Linked DNA regions of Desulfomonile tiedjei DSM 6799. The protein of the gene in region 1 interacts with the protein of each later gene in a pairwise test. Links are inferred from orthologs where the notes say so. Each region holds a gene or a part of one and is shown on either strand. Other genes may lie near its edges.

The links. The genes of interacting proteins can lie anywhere in the genome.
Region 2: the proteins of gyrB (region 1) and gyrA interact in binary tests that used the Escherichia coli proteins (3 or more experiments, as listed by UniProt). The link is inferred for Desulfomonile tiedjei DSM 6799 from one-to-one orthologs.

What each region holds. Positions count from the first base shown.
Region 1 is NC_018025.1:2,509-10,732, forward strand. Bases 1-3,106 are described here. They hold gyrB (DNA topoisomerase (ATP-hydrolyzing) subunit B), read left to right. Parts: upstream 1-391; coding sequence 392-2,821; downstream 2,822-3,106. Other genes in these bases: dnaN (DNA polymerase III subunit beta), read left to right, coding at 1-278; DESTI_RS00035 (hypothetical protein), read right to left, coding at 2,980-3,106. Outside these bases: more of DESTI_RS00035, read right to left, coding at 3,107-3,684; DESTI_RS00040 (rhomboid family intramembrane serine protease), read right to left, coding at 3,903-4,616; DESTI_RS00045 (Mrp/NBP35 family ATP-binding protein), read right to left, coding at 4,992-5,855; DESTI_RS00055 (CoB--CoM heterodisulfide reductase iron-sulfur subunit B family protein), read right to left, coding at 6,196-7,089; DESTI_RS28145 (4Fe-4S dicluster domain-containing protein), read right to left, coding at 7,126-7,587; CoB-CoM heterodisulfide reductase HdrA2, read right to left, coding at 7,584-8,224. UniProt on the Escherichia coli protein: DNA gyrase negatively supercoils closed circular double-stranded DNA in an ATP-dependent manner to maintain chromosomes in an underwound state.
Region 2 is NC_018025.1:4,881,194-4,887,296, reverse strand. What follows is about bases 1,054-4,230. They hold gyrA (DNA gyrase subunit A), read left to right. Parts: upstream 1,054-1,440; coding sequence 1,441-4,020; downstream 4,021-4,230. Other genes in these bases: DESTI_RS20830 (archease), read left to right, coding at 4,061-4,230. Outside these bases: DESTI_RS29220 (PAS domain-containing hybrid sensor histidine kinase/response regulator), read right to left, coding at 1-704; more of DESTI_RS20830, read left to right, coding at 4,231-4,432; DESTI_RS20825 (phosphatase PAP2 family protein), read left to right, coding at 4,392-5,204; DESTI_RS20820 (FMN-binding glutamate synthase family protein), read right to left, coding at 5,726-6,103. UniProt on the Escherichia coli protein: A type II topoisomerase that negatively supercoils closed circular double-stranded (ds) DNA in an ATP-dependent manner to maintain chromosomes in an underwound state.

The DNA of each region.
Region 1 (8,224 bases):
CCGAACGGAATAAGGGCATAGTCTTGGACGTTCAACCAGGGAGAATCGAGCTCAGTGCAACGCATCCGGATCTCGGCACGGCCAGCGATGTAGTGGAAACAGAATATTCCGGAGATCCCATCACCGTGGTCGTGAATGTCGCGTATCTTATAGAGGCTCTGGGAGCCATCGATTCCGAGCAGGTTTCTCTCAATTTTCTCCAGGAAGGTGCGCCCATAGTAATCAGTCCGGAACCCGTTGCATCCTATTTTAACCTCGTCATGCCCATGCGGAAATGAATCCGCTATAGAGTTCCTGAAAAGAATACACCGGGTCAGCAAAATACGATCCGCAAGGTGGTTCAGAAGCCCGGGCAAATCAACCAATTTTACGTTGGAGAGGAAATTACGCTGTGGAACAACAACAGCAAGTTCATAGCTATGGTGCAGAACATATTAGAGTTTTGGAGGGCCTTGAGGCAGTCAGAAATACGCCGGGAATGTACATTGGCAACACCGGTACTGAAGGTCTTCATCAATTGGTTTGGGAAGTTGTTGACAATGCTGTCGATGAGGCCCTGGCAGGTTTCTGCCACAATATAGATGTCATCGTTCACCTGGATTCGTCAGTCACCATCGAAGATGACGGCCGCGGTATTCCCACGGAAATGCATCCGTCCGAAAAGATCCCCGCAGCGGAAGTAGTCATGACTATGCTGCATGCAGGGGGGAAATTCGATAGCAATACGTACAAAGTATCCGGAGGACTCCACGGGGTCGGTGTTTCGGTCGTGAATGCATTGTCCGAAGTGCTCAAACTCGAAATACGGCGAGGCGGCCAGGTTTATCGCCAAACATACCGGCGAGGAAAAAAAGACAGCGATCTTGAAGTCGTAGGCACTACCAAGAGAAACGGTACAAAAATAACTTTTAAAGCCGATTCGACAATATTCGGCAATCTCGAACTCGGCTATGACATTATAGCTGCCCGTTTACGAGAGCTTGCCTACCTGAATAAGGGCCTCAGGATCAGTTTTGAAGATGAGCGATCCCAAAAGGCGCCAGCCGTTTTTGAGTACGAAGGCGGAATAATCTCTTTCGTGGAACATCTTAACCGGGCCAAAAAGACAATGGATGGGAACCCCATCTATATTATCGGAGAAAAAGACTCCAATTTTATCGAATGCGCCATCCAGTACAACGACGGCTATTCAGAGACAGTATTTTCATACTGCAATAATATCAACACCTTCGAAGGTGGAACACACCTTTCCGGTTTTCGGGCCGCGTTAACGAGGACCGTGAATCAATATGCCAGTTCTAAAAACCTGCTAAAAAACGGAAAAAGTCAGGTGAGCATAAGCGGTGAGGATCTTCGGGAAGGGCTCACGGCTGTTCTCAGTGTCCGAATGCTGAATCCGCAATTTGACAGTCAGACCAAGTCAAAGCTCGGCAATATGGATATCCGCGGAATAGTCGAGCAGTTCGTCAATGACAAGCTTTCTCAATACCTGGAGGAAAATCCCGCTACAGCTCGATGGATAGTGCAAAAGGCTTTAGAAGCCGGTCGCGCCCGTGAGGCGGCCAAGAAAGCCAGAGAACTGACTCGCAGAAAGAGCGCTCTCGAAATATCGGCACTCCCCGGAAAACTGGCCGATTGCCAGGAAAAAGACCCTGAGCAAACAGAGCTTTTCATTGTGGAAGGCGAATCGGCCGGCGGTTCGGCCAAACAGGGTCGGGAGCGAAGAACCCAGGCTGTGCTACCGCTCAAAGGCAAGATTCTCAACGTGGAAAAGGCCCGATTTGACAAAATTATCCAAAGTCAGGAAATACGGACGCTTGTGACCGCTCTTGGAACGGGAATTGGTGAAGAAGATTTCGATGTCTCCAAAATCCGCTATCACAAAATCATCATTATGACTGATGCAGATGTGGATGGATCCCATATCCGAACACTCATCCTGACTTTCTTTTTCAGGTGGATGCCGGATGTTATCAACAGAGGATACCTGTATTTTGCGCAACCGCCTCTTTTTAAAGTGAAAAAGGGAAAACACGAATTCTATGTAAAGGATGAAAGCGATCTTGAGAATATTGTCCTGGATAACGGTTTGGAAAACGTCAGAATTGAAAAAAGCAACGGCGAGCTTCTCGAAGGCACCATACTCGTCAATATAATCAAGAACTTGATGAGAATGGAGAAGATCCTTGATATGTATGAACGAAAGAACATGGAAAGGATCGTTCTCAAAGCTTTTGTGAGAGAAGGGCTTACAGCGGATTCTCTGAGCAGTGAAGATACGGTGCGGGAACTGATGCAAAAAGTGCTCGCCAGACTGGAAACCAAACACCCGTACATCCGACCTGTGATTATGAATATGGAAAAAGACGAAGAAGAATCGAAATACTACGTGGATGTGCAATCGCGACACAATGGATTGACCAGACGTACGAGAATCGATTTTGATATGACCGAGTCCCCGTCCTTTGAAGAGATCGTTTCTATCAACAAACGAGTCACGCTGGTTGGAGAACCCCCCTTCATAATGAAGACGGATGAACGGAGAATCGAAGTCCCGTCATTTTCCAATCTTGTCGAGTTGATAGTGGAAAACGGAAGAAAGAAACTTGCTATTCAGCGTTACAAAGGTCTCGGCGAGATGAACGCCGATCAGTTGTGGGAAACCACCATGAATCCTGAAAACCGGAAGATTCTTCAAGTAGCCATTGAAGATGCGGTCAAAGCCAATGAGATTTTTTCTACACTTATGGGCGATCAAGTGGAGCCGAGACGGGAGTTCATAGAGAAAAACGCGCTGAATGTGGTGAATTTGGATTATTAAAGGCTGCAAAAAAAGGAGGTTGCCTGAGCAACCTCCTTCGATATCATATCCGATTGAAGATTAAAAATATTAGAAGATTAAGAAAATTAGTGGATGCCGGTCTCCACTAATATCTTGTCTTGGAGCTTCGGATAAACGTCAAAATTTCGACAATCGCTTTAACGTTTCGGTTTCTGTGCAAGAAAATCCTTCCAGAGCTTAAACCCGGATTCTGCAGGAGATCCTTTATCGTTCCACCACTGAATAAATTCTTGATAGGTTGTCAAAAACTCATTCCAGTTTCCTGAGGGAGAAACATTCTTTTTCCAATCGGGATACAAGTCATCGTTCGCAAGCGAAAATTCATCCTGACCGAAATTCGGAAATGCCCGCTTGAAAGCGCGTAATTTTTCTTCGGTAGTTAATTCCTTTGTTTCTTGAGGTTTGGTTTGTTGAACAGATGGCGTGCTTGGAATTTGGGTTTCTTTTTCCGCGAGGGGTTCCTCTTTACCAGAAGGAACCGGTACAGCCGCATCCGGAACATTCACAGAAGGCGGCATCATTCCGGGATGACCGCCGCCGGGCATTTGCATTGCCATAGAAGAAGGATCCATGCCCGACATTTGGGGAGGCTGCATCTGCTGGAGTTGTGCTGTAATCCATCCTTTGGAAGGATCGAATTCCTGAATACCTCCAAAAAGCTTGTCTATTCTATAAGCTTTTCCCAGGCCCAAGGGGCTCAAGTAGTGGTATCTATTCTGGATACCGATCATCAGAAGCCCTACTGCCACAATACCCAGGAATATCCATGAATGCAGCGTAGTCCATCCGCCTGTTTGGTTGTTTTCCGAAACGGGACGACGTGTTTCCTCGTTTCCCAGCATGCGGAAGCCTCCTTGTAAAAACGTTCTCGTTTAGATGTCTGGATAAATTAAAAATATCACATTTGATTTTGTTTGTAAACACCGTTACATGTACTGCTTTTCAGCTACGTGCACGGAAATTATCAGTAACTGTGCGAAGCACAGCATACACTTTTGCAGCGGGAATCTCTACGGCAAATGTCGGATAAAGGAAACAAATATCCGCAATCCTGATGCTGTCACCATCTGCGCGAGAGTGCAGGGCGTGAATGAGGCTGTGGAGCAGGTTTCTTGGGAAATAACAATAGCAGAACAATCCCCACCACGAATCCACCCATGTGAGCCCAATATGCTACCCCACCGGCGTCTTGCTGAACGGAGGCCAGCGATGCACTGCTTATGAACTGGAACACAAACCAGAATATCAGAAAAGCGAACGCAGGAATTTCAACAATACGAATAATGATGACGATAATGAAGAGCGTCAAAACTCGGGCATGAGGAAAGCTGATCAGGTACGCTCCCAGAACTCCGGATATCGCGCCGCTTGCCCCGATAGTAGGAATTCTGGACTCCGGACTGGACATTACGTGTATGACTGAAGCGCCTATTCCACAAAGGAGATAAAAGAGGAAAAATTTGAAATGTCCTAATCTACCTTCGATATTGTCACCGAAAATCCACAGGAACCACATATTCCCAATGATGTGCATCCATCCTCCATGCATGAAGATGGAGGTAAACATCGGGATCAAGGCATTTCCTATGAACCCTCCCCGAAAATGGTCGTAAGCAACCACGTGTAGGGGAATCAGACCATATTGCCAGAGAAAATTTTCGAGTCTCGGTCCGAGTGAAATTTCGTACATCCACATAAATGAATTGAGAATGATGATGAGAATAGTAACAAAGGGAAAACTCTCAGATTGAATGTCATCTCTCAGCGGAAACATGTATCATACCTCTTTATCCACTTACGAGTTGCTTCACAATTATTTGTATCGTTGATTGAGATTACAGTTCCGATTTACATCGTAATTCCATTATATGGATCATTTCGCAATTAGAACAAGTGTATAAAACAGTGTCCAATTGCGAAAAGCACTTCTCGACAATTGGTAGGTGCCGTGCCTCCGTGCCGGCACATTTTTCAAACACAAATCAATCTCTTCGGGCCAGCAGGGACGCCGGGCCCTTCCCGTTCATTAAAGCACAATGTGTTCAAAAGTAAGAAATTTCGTCAACTGCTGTAAAAATAGCGGGAGTCATTAAGAAGAGGTTCGGGGAAGCGGGGAAACCCTCCTGATAAGAAGGGTTTCTTCGCTAGATTAGTGCTTTTTCATTCTGGGCGGGGACAATGCCAGAATTGGCTCGATCATCCGGTCAAAGGCCTTTGCGGCAGCCGAAGTTGGATATTCCAACACAAACGGTTTTCCTTCATCCGAGGCAGTGACCAGTCGAGGATCCAACGGTATGCGTCCCAGGAATTTAAATCCCGTTTCTCTTGCAAGCCGTTCTCCACCACCACTCTTGAATAACTCGTGTTCCGTACCACAATTGGAACACACAAAACCGCTCATATTTTCGACTATGCCGAAAATAGGCATTTCCACGGCCCTGCAAAAACGAATGGATTTCTTCACATCCTGCAAAGCCAGCTTTTGCGGAGTGGTAACGATAATCGCCCGAGATCGCGGTGGAGCCATCTGACAAATTGAAAGCGGCTCGTCTCCAGTTCCGGGAGGAGCATCCACGATGAGAAAATCGAGATTGCCCCAGTCAACTTCAGCGATGAATTGCTTTATCAAACGATGTTTCATGGGGCCGCGCCATATGACTGCTTCATGGGCCTGGTCTTTGAGGACAAACTCCACGGACATAACCTTCAGATTGTTGTTGTACTGAATGGGACTCATGCCCCGTTGCGATTGTCCCTGGACAGAAGCGCCTTCCAACTTCAACAGAGTAGGTATGCTCGGCCCGTGAATGTCTATATCCAGCAACCCGACCTGCCTGTCGGATGCAGCCAGAGCTGCAGCAAGATTTACTGCGACAGTACTCTTTCCCACGCCTCCTTTTCCCGAAAGAATCATAAGCGTGTTTTCGATTCTGGTGAGACTGTCTGCAAGCATGAGTTCTTCGCGCAATTCCTGTAATTCTTCTTTGGATAAAGGGGGTTTCTTCTCTGCCATTCTACATTACCTTATTCTAAGACTGGTTCGTTCTGTATACCTTTAGGATTTTGCATCTCCTGGTCGGAAAAGTGTGTAGCAGTCGAAATAACACCTGACTTTTTGAACAACTTACCTTTTATGAGAAACAGTAGGGCCCAGCGTCCCTGCTGGGCTGAACTGATCGATTTGTTTGGACAAATGTGCCGGCACGGAGGCACGGCACCCACCAATTCTTGAATGTCGGCTACTGCCAACTAGACTACTCCGGCTGAATGCAGGAAGGGATTGGCAATATTTAAAGAACTGCATAACAGATTGAAAAATCTATCATGGTTCCTGTAAATATTTGCCATGGCATTCAAGCAATCTCAATGGCTTCCAGGATCTTTCTCGGTTTTACCCTGTGGACGTCCAGACCGATCTGCTTGGGATTGAAGCCGAGAGCCAGGCCGACAAGCTGAGTCAAATAGAAAGTGGGAACTTTCTCTTTCTCTTTCGTTTTGCGACCAAGCACGATTTGTCCCATGTCGAACTGCTCGAAACATGAAGGACAGATCACCGACAGTGCATGAATGTTGCGTTCCCGAATGTACGAGAGCTTTTGCCGTGTAATTTCGTATCCTGCATCCTGGTCCATATTAGCGCCCAGAGGAGATCCGCAACACAGGAATTTTCGGGAATACTCCACCGGTTCTACCCCGATGATCGACAAGAGATGATCCATCTTCACAGGAACGTACGATTCCGCATCGGACAATTCTCCGGGATACATGATCTTTGGAGGCCGGAAATAATGGCAGCCATAATGGCAGCCAATCCGTAGCGGAACATCCCGGACTCGTTCTTTCAACAGTCGTTCCACCACAGAATCCTGATAGAGCACATCCAGGATATGCGTTACATTGATTGTTCCCTTGAACTGATGATTGTACTCTTCCAGGATGCGATTGACCTTGCGTCGTTTCGAATCACTCTGTTTCAGGATGTGATTTGCTTCTTTCAATGTGTTCACGCATCCTGAACACAAGGTCAGCAAATCGACACCGGCTTCTTCCGCAAGACACAGGTTTCGAGCCGCAAGCGCCAGCCATGATTCGTAGTGCACCAGCTTCATGCTCGTCGGAGGAGGACAACACGAAAAGGGTAAGTCCAGCAGTTCAATACCTAATCGCTCACACACCAGCCGGGTTGCAGCTTCAAAGCCGGGATATTTTATCGGGATTGCACATCCCAGATACAGGGCATATTTCATGTTCACCTTTCAAAACCGGGCCGTAGCCTGGAATGCTCAAAACTCTATGATATCGTCCAATCCGCTTTTCTTCAGAAGATCTCGGATTTCTTCCACAGGAGCCGGAGGCAGAGGCGCCAGACCATGGTGTGCACGCATCTCGTCCAATTGATGAACGATCATCGAACGACCGGTCTTGGCAAGCAGTTCAATAGCCATGCTGAGCCTCATTGGAATGTTTCCCCGACGTGCCGCAGAATTGCGAAGGGCAACTAGCAGGTCCGAAATGGGAATTTTCTGAGGACATCTGTCTTCGCACACGTTGCAAGTGCAGCAAAGCCATATTTTCTCGTCTTCCACCACCTTGTCGTGACCCAGATTGAGGCACTTCAAAATAGTCTCTCTGGGACCGTACGCGGGAGCAACCTCCATAGCCGGACAGGAACCCGTACATCGAGCACACTGATAACATTCGTACAGATCTTCCCGAGAGAAGTGTTTCCAGACTTTTATCGTCATGCTTCACTCTTCTTGTTGAAAGACTTTGTCAGTTTTTCGGCTGCTTCTTCTATTTCCTGGGGTGTGAGTTTTCTCAAGCCCTCTTCCATTTCCTTTATGACCTTTGCGAACTGAGCCCCTTCAGCAGCCGACACCCAGGCTAATCTCAGACGATCCTTGTTAATCCCGAGCTTCTCCATGCGTTTCCAGAAACGATCTACTCTTCGTGCAGTATTCTGGTTCGCATTGTTGTAATGGCAGTCTGCAGGATGGCAACCTGAAACCAGGACGCCGCCGGCGCCCATGCTGAAGGCCTTTTCAATCCAGGATGGAGATACCCGAGCAGAACACATAGTGCGTATAATGCGAACATTATGCGGATACTGCATCCTCGACACTCCGGCAAAATCCGCACCGGCATACGAACACCAGTTGCACGCGAACGCCAAAATCTTGTTGTGCGGGTCAATAGCCAAAGCTGCATCGATTTGCGACACGATCTGTTCTTCTGTGAAGTGGGCCTGGTCAATGGCTCCAAACCTGCACTCAGGAACACAGGCCCCGCATCCCTGACACGCTGCTTCGATAACCCTGTAGAATCCCTGTTCTTTACTGCCTTCAATGGCATGATAGGGACAAACGCGAGCGCACAGACCAC
Region 2 (6,103 bases), 4.9 Mb from region 1 along the record:
ACCTCGAAGATTCTTCCTGTCCTGGTCATGCAAGCGGCTTCGTAATGAGAACTGATTGGCCTTCCCGTCCGTCTCTCCGCCCATCTCAGTCGAACCAGATCCTGATTGGAAGGTGCAAATAACATCTCGGCAGGAAGACCCACCAGTTCCCCACGAGAGTCGAAACGAAACATTGCGGCGAACGCGGGATTCACATCGACGAATCGACCGTTCTGAATTATTCCGATACCTACGGGCGACGAATCGATTATGAGACGTAAGCGTTGTTCTGATTCTCTCAAGGCAAGTTGGGATCTTTTTTGTGTTTCGATATCCTCGACCATGTACAGGAAATAGAGCGGTTTTCCATTATCATCACTGATGATAGAGCCGATATTATGAACCCACAGAGGTTCGCCGCATTTTCTCATGAAACGTTTTTCAACGCTGTACGACGAGATCTCACCCTTTACCAATTGTTCGGAATACTGCAAATTTACCTGGAGGTCCTCCGGATGGGTGAGTTCAACGCACGTCAGGTTGTTCAGCTCATGTTCGGTATACCCTAGCATTTCGCAAAGAGCCGGATTAACGGTAATCCATCGATAATCCAGTCCCACTATGGCAAGCCCCAGCGGACCTTGTGTAAACACTTTTCGCAGAATTTCTTGGCGCTCCCTCAGTCTTTCATCTAAATGATCACAATCCATGCAGTGTGTTGTCATCGATAATTCTCCTTAATACTCTGTTACTTCATTGAATCGACTTCTGAACAGCAATAGTTTGGAAGGAAGTCAGGGTCGTGCGGTATGGGCTCGATTCTCTTTGGTTAAGCGGGGATCGTTTAGGCGCGGATTGAGGACTCGGAAGATGGAGCAACCGTATTGGAAGTCGATATTATGCTTCGAACATACACCGAGCCGAGAAGAAACCCAACTAACAATCTATATACATTTCCTCCTTTCTTATTACGTGCATCGAATCCTGAAGCCTGATTTAATGCGCAGTGCCGTCAGGAAGATGGAAGTATCCCCCTCGTAACCAAACCGCATAGCATCAAATTGGATTTCGCCATCATGAGCGGAATCCGAAACAGAGCGATTCTATTATGCAGTAAGCCTCTGGTCACGCTTTTTTTGTTACACGGCTTTCCGGGAAATCACGAGTCTGCAGTTGTATAACGTACGTGAGTTCTCAACTGTTCGCGAAAGGAATGTACCTACTCATTCCGACGAACGGAAACATCCGCATTTTTCGGAACTCCATGGGGCGGAAACACTGTTTACCGGCCTTCTTCCCCCGGTAAGTCAGCGGACAAACCGTTCCGACGCGGAGTCTTGAACAGCACTCTGGAAAATGCTAGAAATGATCGTTTACAGACTTCTTCGGCCGATCCCTTGGGGGTATCGAAATTGGTAAGAATCGGCCTGCTCGAATATATCGAGGCAAAGGGGAACGCATTTGGCAGTGCTTCGTGACAAGGTAACGGTAGGAATAGAAGAGGAGATCCAGAAGTCTTACCTGGATTACGCTATGAGCGTAATTGTGGGTCGAGCTCTCCCCGACCTCAGAGACGGACTGAAACCGGTTCACCGGAGAATCCTTTACGCAATGTTCAGAGCGGGTAATCTGTGGAATCGCGCATACCGAAAGGCTGCGAGAGCGGTCGGTGATGTCATCGGCCAATATCATCCCCACGGAGATGCAGCCGTTTACGATTCCATTGTCCGCATGGCCCAGCCCTTTTCTATGCGGTACACGTTCATTGATGGGCAGGGCAACTTCGGTAGTGTGGATGGAGACTCTGCTGCGGCAATGCGATACACGGAAGTTCGCATGGATCGCATTTGCCAGGCACTCCTTGAGGATCTGGACAAAGAGACGGTCGATTTCGTCCCCAATTACGACAACTCTCTTCAAGAACCCCTGGTTTTGCCTGCACGATTTCCTGTGCTCCTGGTCATCGGCTCTCAGGGCATAGCGGTCGGTATGGCGACAAACATTCCTCCGCATAATCTTGGTGAAACTATCGATGCCACGATACATCTGATCAAGAATCCTTCGGCATCGGTGGGTGAGCTGATCGAGCATCTTCCCGCGCCGGATTTTCCTACCGGAGGCTTTCTCCTTGGCAGACGAGGGGCAATCGATGCGTATACCACCGGCAGGGGCTCGGTTACTATGCGAGCCAAGACCGAAATAGAAGACGCGGGAAAGGGTTACCAGAGAATAGTCGTGACGGAAATACCATATCTCGTGAATAAGGCGCGTATGGTGGAAAACGTTGCCGACCTGGTCAAAGACAAGAGAATTGCAGGTATTCGAGATATCCGGGATGAATCCAACCGTCAGGGCATTCGGGTCGTTTTTGAGCTAAAAAAGGACGAAAACCCCGATGTAATTCTCAATCAGCTCTTCAGGTTCACACAGCTTCAGACGAATTTCGGCATTCAGCTTTTGAGCGTCGATCAAGGCCGCCCAAAGCAGATGAATCTGAAGGAGATTCTTCAGGGATTCATAGACTTCCGCAAAGAAGTCGTGATCCGAAGAACCCGATATGAACTCGCACGTGCTCGTGAGAGGGCCCACATCCTGGAAGGTCTCAAGATAGCCTTGGATAATCTGGACAGGGTTATCCAGGTGATCAGAGCATCCGAAAACCCGAATGCAGCCAAACAGGCCCTCATGGAAGAATTCGGGCTCAGTCCTGTGCAGGCTCAAGCGATTCTTGACATGCGTCTGCAACGGCTTACCGGTTTGGAACGGGAGAAGATCCTGCAGGAGCTCGCAGAGGTCCTGGCAAAAATCGCCGAGCTGGAGGGAATACTCGCGTCCGAACAGAAAATTCTGGACATAATCGTTACGGAGTTGCAGCAAACCAAAGATCAGTTCGGCGATCCGAGGCGTACAGAAATTCTCGAAGACAAAGGCGAGATGCTCGATGAGGACCTTATCCCGAGAGGGGACATGGTCGTAACCTTTTCCAGCAGGGGTTACGTTAAGAGAGTTCCCGCCAATTTGTACAAATCCCAAAGACCCGGAGGCAAGGGAAGAATCGGAACCAAGGTGACAGAAGACGATGTTGTGAACCAGATACTGTATGCGTCCTCACACGATGTGCTTCTGTGTTTCTCCAACCGCGGGAGAGTCCACTGGCTTCGCGTGTTTCAATTACCGGAAGAATCGCCGTACGCCCGTGGGAAAGCCATTATAAATTTGTTGCGCCTCGATCCGGGTGAGAAGATACGCAAAATCCTGCCTGTTCAGGAACTACGCACCGAAGGGTTTGTGGTCATGACATCCAGGCAGGGCAAAATCAAGAAGACTGCTATCGAGGAATTTTCGAGACCCAGACTTTCGGGGTTGATTGCACTTACCATAGACCCTGATGACGAACTTATAGATGTGAACTTCACAACAGGGGAAAATCACATCCTGCTCGCGACTGCCAGAGGTCTCGCTATGAGATTTCACGAGAGCCAGGTACGACCTATGGGACGACAGGCCCGTGGAGTAACCGGAATCAGGCTCAAGAAAGGCGATTCTGTCATCGGCATGGAAGTGGTGTCTGATGACGGCACGCTCCTGACGATCACAAGGAGCGGATTCGGCAAGAGAACATCACTTGAAGAGTATCCGTCCAAGAATCGTGGCGGCCAGGGCGTCATTACCATAAAAAATACCGCAAAGCTGGGCGAAGTAGTTGCAGTCAAAGTGGTCGGCGATACCGATCATTTGCTCATTCTCACGTCCGGAGGCAAAATTATCAGACTCCGTATGGAAGAAATTTCCGTTATCGGACGAAACACCATGGGCAGAACCCTGGTCAGAATGGATCAGGGGGAATACGTTGTGGATGTTGCTCGGGCTGAACCTTATGAGGAAGCGGACGAAGCGGAAGAAGAGCAAGGACAGATTCCTGAAGGTATGCCGGAAGAAATGACAGAAGACGAAGAATCCGAAGAAGAGTCCGAAGAGGAATCGGAAGAAGAACCGGAATCGGAAGAAGCACCCGACGAAGATGATGACCAAGGACACTGATCGAGGATGGTCATTCCTCGAACATACCGCGGATATACGTATGGAGATCCGCGGCGGTAATCTGGCGGAGCTGTTTCAAAATGCCGCTCTCGGTCTGATGGATACACTTTTTTCCGGGTGCCCGATTGCACGGGAAAAAAACATCCTTCTGGAAATCGAGGAACTCACTGTTGAAGAACTCCTGGTAACCTGGTTACGTGAGATTTTGTACAGATATCAAACAGAAGGTCTTGCCCTGGCCGACCTGAATGTCCTGGAAATTTCCCAAAACAAAGTAACGGGAAATCTTGTATGGGGAAGCCCTCCAGAAAACTGCCTGCCTGAAGCCGAGATCAAGGGTGTAACATATCACGGTTTAAGTGTGCAGGAACATGAATCCGGATACCTGGCGCACATTGTCTTCGATATCTAAAGAACCCAAAATCAACGTGTCCGCTGTGGCCGCACTCATATGCATGGGATTCCTGTTTATTCCCGTGGCCGTGTACAATCGTCCCTTGTTCGCCTTCATGAACGGCCTGCACACACCGTTCACGGATACAATCTGGCTTGGGTTCACCACATTGGGCGACGGCTTTCTGCTGACGGTCATGCTCGGTGTGTTTCTCATAATAAATCCGCGTATTGCGGTCTTCGGCTTACTGCTTCTCGCGTGTTCCAGCGGCCTGGCGCACGCGCTCAAGTATCTCATTCCCCTGGCAAGACCGATCATTCTCATGGATTCAGTGCATCTCCTGGGACCGATCCTGAGGAGCGGCTCGTTCCCTTCAGGGCATGCTGCAGCGGCAATGGCTGCAAGTCTTACGCTGGTCAGGTTCACTTCGTCTCGCTGGGTGGCGGTTGTCGCCATACTCTGGGGAATTTTGGTTTCACTCTCAAGGGTGTTCGTTGGGGCCCATTTCCCTATGGATGTGTTGGGAGGCGCAATGTGCGCCACGGTCGCGTTCATTGGTTTGGACGCTCTTCTCTGGCCCGCATTGGAATATCGAATACCGGAAAAACCGGTTCTTTCCAGCACTCTTTTTCGAATAGCCTTGTTCGGGGAAATTGCGGCTGGTTTGTATGTGGTATCTCTGTACCCTTCTTATTATTCAGAGCTACCATTGCTCGGAACATTCTCGGGCTTCTGTGTTCTCGTGTTCCTGGCGGTTTTTTGCAGAAAAGCTGCCTCTGGCCGCAAATAAATACCTCAACGATCTTTTGCGACGTTCCTCCATCGGCTCCTGTTCTATTCAGCGCTGTTCACGACAACCTCTGAAGCTACGAATTTACAGTAATTGCCGGAATTAATGCCCGATTGAGGATAGGAGTGTTGGTAGGTGCCGACCCACCTCATTATAGCAAAGACAGAATTTTTGTCCGATTGCGAAAAGCGCTTCTTAAGAATTGGTGGGTGCCGGCCTCCGTGCCGGCACATTCTTCAAAACAAATCAACCAGGTCGGTCCGGCAGGGACGCCGGCCCCTACCGTTCCTTACAAAGGGTAGAGTGTTAAAAAGGTCAGAAATTACGTCAACTGCCATAAAATCGTCAGGTGGTTATAATACGGTCTGCGCGCACGGAGGCCGGCAGCTACCAATTACTGTTTGCGCGCGATCGGACAATTCTCTTGGCAATCGCTATAATCGTCAGATTCTTTTGAGAATGAGAAAAAAAGAGGCGCCATATTGGCACCTCCTTTCAAAGCATATCCGTAAGACTATCATCTATTTCTTGTCCACTGCATGCAAACCGAAGGCTTCACCATTGCCGGACAGAATGGCTTCGATTTCAGCCTTGTCGCAGTCCATTATATACGGGATACCGGAAATGTCGGTCGCTTCACGGGTCAAGCTCACGATGTCGTTTCGATCGATGTATTCGAGCCTGAATTTGCGAGCTCCTGCCATGAGTTGCTGCAGCCCCTGTTTCAGCCTGTCTACGTACGAGTACAGACCGATTGCCCCGGCGGGAAGATTGCCGAAGTCGTCGCCGAATCGCTCTTTGAGCTGTGACGCGACTGCGAAGAGTCCCATATATCCTTCCTCGGGTTTTTTGCCTTCAAGTTCCATTTTGTCTGCAGTCAGCTTTCCATTGGTTTTGCC